DNA from 2 places in the Psychrobacter sp. DD43 genome. Region 1 is predicted to be linked to the other one. Evidence: predicted binding sites of a transcription regulator. Region 1 holds the regulator's gene; the other holds the start of a gene.

Evidence for each region. Region 1 encodes PhoB, which activates phosphate uptake and scavenging genes when phosphate is short. Its sites were predicted from a motif close to TGTCATNAANCTGTCATAA; they were not measured.
Region 2: a site for PhoB is predicted at 1,092-1,110, ahead of JMX89_RS01855 (DNA translocase FtsK). Genes of this name have one in related genera too.

Annotation. Positions count from the first base shown of each region.
Region 1 is NZ_CAJHBE010000018.1:17,545-19,967, forward strand. Features, by position in the region: gene phoR (phosphate regulon sensor histidine kinase PhoR) at 1-555, opposite strand, end outside; gene phoB (phosphate regulon transcriptional regulator PhoB) at 661-1,365, opposite strand; gene dtd (D-aminoacyl-tRNA deacylase) at 1,513-1,968, opposite strand; gene asd (archaetidylserine decarboxylase) at 2,155-2,423, shown strand, end outside.
Region 2 is NZ_CAJHBE010000002.1:166,406-168,828, reverse strand. Features, by position in the region: gene JMX89_RS01855 (DNA translocase FtsK) at 1-1,027, opposite strand, end outside; gene trxB (thioredoxin-disulfide reductase) at 1,617-2,423, shown strand, end outside.

The sequences.
Region 1 (2,423 bases):
GTCATTGACCACCCTATTCATGCGTGCCGTTTGCTGAGTCATCAGCTCAAAACCGCGACGCCAATTCGCAGGCATATCTGGCTGATCAGAAAAATTCTCCAGATATCCCATCAAGACCGTCAATGGTGTACGTAGCTCATGCGAGACATTGGCCACAAAGTCGCGGCGCATCGCTTCTAAATGCTGCAAGCGGGTCACATCATAAATGATCAGTAGTTTTTCATCGCCAAATGGCGTCAGCTCACACTTTAAATAACGATTTGGGTCTTGCCAAGAGACGATATGCACACTCTCGTCGGCATCGGCATCGGCATCGATATTAATCATTGTTGCTTCCTGATAATACTTAATAAATTCAGGCACTTTAATGAATTCAAAAATACGCCTGCCTTTATCTGAGGATTGCAACAATAATAAATCCTGCGCCGCTTGGTTCCACCATTCAAGTCCATCATCGTCATTGAGCAAAATCACAGCATCACGTAATGCTCGTAAAGCACTTCTGATTTTTTTAAGTTGATTTGTGGCACCTTGCTCATTATCTTGGATAGGCATTTTTATTTATCCATTATTTTTTATAATTTTTCTACTATTGGCCGCTCCCGATAAAAGGCGACACTATTAAAAGGTGACACTATACAATATTCATATTACTAGCGATTACCCTTTTTCGATACGGCTAGAAAATCGATAACCTGTACCGCGTACCGTTTGTATCAATGTATCACAATCATGTGGACGTAGTAATGTGCGCAAACGCTTTACGTGAACATCAATGGTTCTATCTTCGATGTAGACGTTACCGCCCCATACTTGATCGAGCAGCTGAGCACGGGTATAAGCGCGCTCAGGATGGCTCATAAAAAACGCCAATAAGCGATATTCTGTCGGACCCATATCGATAATGTCATCACCCACCATAAAGCGTTGGCTTTTGGCATCTAAAGTTAGCCTGCCTATATTAATAGGTTTGTCGCCGCTTAGCGCGTTACTACGTCGCAATACCGCTTTGATTCTTGAGATAAGCTCACGGGTCGAGAACGGCTTGGTCATATAATCATCAGCGCCTGCATCAAGACCATGCACTTTACTGTCTTCTTCACTTTTGGCGGTCAACATAATAACCGGTATCTCGGCGAGCAGGGTATCGCTTTTTAGCATACGGCAAAAATCGATACCACTTTTATCACCGGGTAACATCCAGTCCAATAAAATCAGCGCTGGACGATGATCGACCACTTGTTGGTGCGCCTCTGACACATCCGCTGCCTGCAAACTATCAAAGCCTGCCATCTCTAGGGTCATGACGACCATTTCCCGAATGGCGTCTTCATCTTCAACAATCAAAATTTGCTCTTTAGACATAATGTATTCTTAATGTTAGAGGACAAAATAGCGTTTATAAAAGCAGTAACAAACGCAAATAAGCGTTTCTTTATTAAAGGGCTTAATTATGACAGCTTAATGACATTTACTCTTAAATTTATAATACTTAGTAGCCATGCTAATGACTTAATGCACTTCTAATAAAAAGTTTAATGGTCCATCATTGACACTCAACACTTGCATATCAGCGCCAAACTGACCCGTTGCAACCGTTAAATACTGCGTCTTTGCGTAATCAACCAATTGTGCAAATAAAGCTTGTGCCATATCAGGAGCCATTGCGCTACCAAAGTCAGGGCGGCGACCTTTATCCGTCTTTGCCATCAGAGTAAATTGTGAGACCAATAATAGCCCACCACCGACTTGCTGGATATTTTTATCGAGTTTACCGTATTTGGCTGGATCGTCATCATTTTCAAAGAGTCGATAAGTCAAGATTTTATCAATCATCCGCTGGGCGCTTTGTAGGTTATCATCGTGGCCCAAGCCGATATATGCCAGCACACCTTGCTCAATAGCACCAACCTCCTGCCCATCAACGCTGACGCTGGCATATTTGACTCGCTGAATAAGAGCTCTCATTGCTTACTTCCTTTAACGATTATGGTCATACAGTCTGCTGCGGACCATGGTAAAATACAATTATCAGTGCAGGTACTTATGATTATGTTTATAAATAAATCTAGCTATAAAACTGCCTATCTATGATTTTTTAATACAACTTTTTATTTTAATAACTATTTCTAATCCCTACTTTGGTCATCTATTATGAATGTATTTACTACCTTACAGCAATTTGTCCCGCAGCAAAAAATCAGTAAAGTCGCAGGGCGCTTAGCTGCCAGTCGCCACCCTTGGGTTAAGCGTACGTTTATCCGCAGTTTTGCCAAAGCGTATGATGTTAGCTTAGATGAATATGAGCGTCAAAGCCTAAACGCTTATGAGAGCTTTAATGATTTCTTTACTCGTGAGCTCCAAGACAATGCCCGTATTATCGATGCCAGTATCAATGGTATTGTTAGTCCTGCGGATGGCAT
Region 2 (2,423 bases), on a different contig from region 1:
CCAGTAAATCATCGACAGTATTTGCATCGTTCCATGCAAAACTTGGCTCAACCTTTCTGATAGGCGTTGGCGTAGCATTGGCAGCAGGCACTGATGTTTTATTTAAATTAGAAGTACTATTGCCAGTTGTCGTGGCGGCTGCAGTTTGCAGTTGCTCTTCTCGTCTGGCGGTCTCACTAGCCATTTGCGCCGCTGCTGCCATAGACGCTTTTACACTGGCACCCAATCCTGAAGACGATAAAAAATCTGTCAATGCAGTATTGAAGCGACCACTTCTACTATCTGGCTGTTTATTGTTAGCCTGTTCAGCTGCTTGCAACTCAAGTGGCAGTTGTTCATATTCTGGTGTGACAGTCTCATTTATCGCCGTATTATCAGTAGAGTCCTTTGCTGCATTCATGCTGTTTTCTGTCTGCTTGTCATCAATCGTATGATCAAGATTTTTGACACCTGAGCCAAACCAAGACAAGGTTTTGATTTTTTCATAAATACTCAACCAATGAATATTAAAGGCAAATGTCGCAGTGATAATGACAAATAGTGCCAAAAACGTCACACTCCCCCACTGTGATAACAGCTGTGCTAGCCTTGCTTGTAGCTCAAGACCAATAATACCACCAGCAACGCCTTTGAGTCCTGAAGATATCGGATCTGCTACCTGCTGCACCAATGCGATCATCTGAGCAAATAAGGCACTGCTGCTCAATATCAAAAACACATAAGCAACCAAACGCAGTAGCCAAAACGTTGGTTTATTGTCCCACCAAATTAGAATGGACTCATAAACCAAAAACGCCAGCAACCACCACGCACCAAAACCAAAAAAGCTATACAGCAGATCTGATAGCCATGCACCCATCTCGCCGCCCATATTATTAATAGCCGTCATATCACTACTGATGTGCGACCAGCTAGGATCATTACCGGTATAAGTCATCAAAATAACGAACAAATAAACCGCGAGGAGTAATCCCAGTAGGGTAAATATGCCCTTTTTTAAATAATCAATAATTGGTGCTGATATCACGTAACGTCTGCCTTGTTGTTAATACTCGTCATGAATACTCGATGGTCGTCAAACCATGATTAAGCCTAATCATGCTGACATAAATTCCTGATAGAAACTGCTGCAATAAGTTACTACTGATGTGGCGTAATCATACAAAAACTTTATCTAAAAATACTGCCGTAAAATATTAACTACCTTACTGTTTTTATTTTGTGATCGGCATACAACTTCTTATAATAACAAATACATAGCAGCCATTGCGACTGTGTTATCAATAAAGCGCCTAAGAAAATCAAACCAGTAGTGATTTTGCGAAAAATGCGGCTATTAAAACAGCGTGTCTGTCTTTTACAGCGAAATGTTTGAATATAAACCCGCTTTTACCATTTATATTTCAAAAGCGAGATACTTGAGTTCTAATGATACCCATATTTGTTTTAGCAAACTTGCACTTTTTGCACTCAGCCCTTATGTTATTATCACATAGCAACGATAAAAACCATTTTCGTCCTCATTTTTAACACTTATCTTTTATAATACTTATAATATGTCCTTAATATTTTAACGTTAAACCTTTTCACTTTTATTGCTCTAACAAGGAAATCTTATGGCAACTGATAACACCACGCCACGCCACGAAAAACTGATTATTTTAGGTTCAGGTCCTGCTGGCTATTCTGCCGCTGTGTATGCAGCTCGCGCCAACCTAAAGCCTGTTATGGTCACCGGTATGGAAGTCGGCGGACAGCTCACGACGACCACCGAAGTTGATAACTGGCCGGGTGATGCGCATGATTTGACGGGTCCTGCGCTGATGGAGCGTATGAAAGCCCATGCCGAACGCTTCGGTACAGAATTGGTTTATGACCATGTCAATGCTGTGAATTTAAACGTGCGCCCTTTTGAGCTGACCGGCAACAACGGCAACTACACCTGTGATGCTCTTATTATCTCAACGGGCGCATCAGCACAGTATTTAGGTCTAGAGTCAGAAACCAAATTCCGCGGTCTTGGTGTTTCTGCTTGTGCAACTTGTGATGGCTTCTTTTATAAAGACCAAAAAGTGGCAGTGATTGGTGGTGGTAATACAGCCGTTGAAGAAGCGCTATATTTATCAAATATAGCAGCCGAAGTTACGTTGGTACATCGCCGTGATAGCTTACGCTCTGAGAAAATCCTACAAGATAAGCTGTTTGAAAAAGCCAAAAATGGCAATGTCAAAATCGAGTGGAACCACAGCGTAAAAGAAGTGGTTGGCGATGACATGGGTGTCAATGGCGTTGTCATAGAATCTATGATTGATGGCAGCACCAAGCAACTGGATGTTCTTGGCATGTTTGTCGCGATTGGTCATAAGCCAAATACTGACTTATTTAAAGGTCAGTTAGAGATGAAAGACGGCTATCTTATCGTC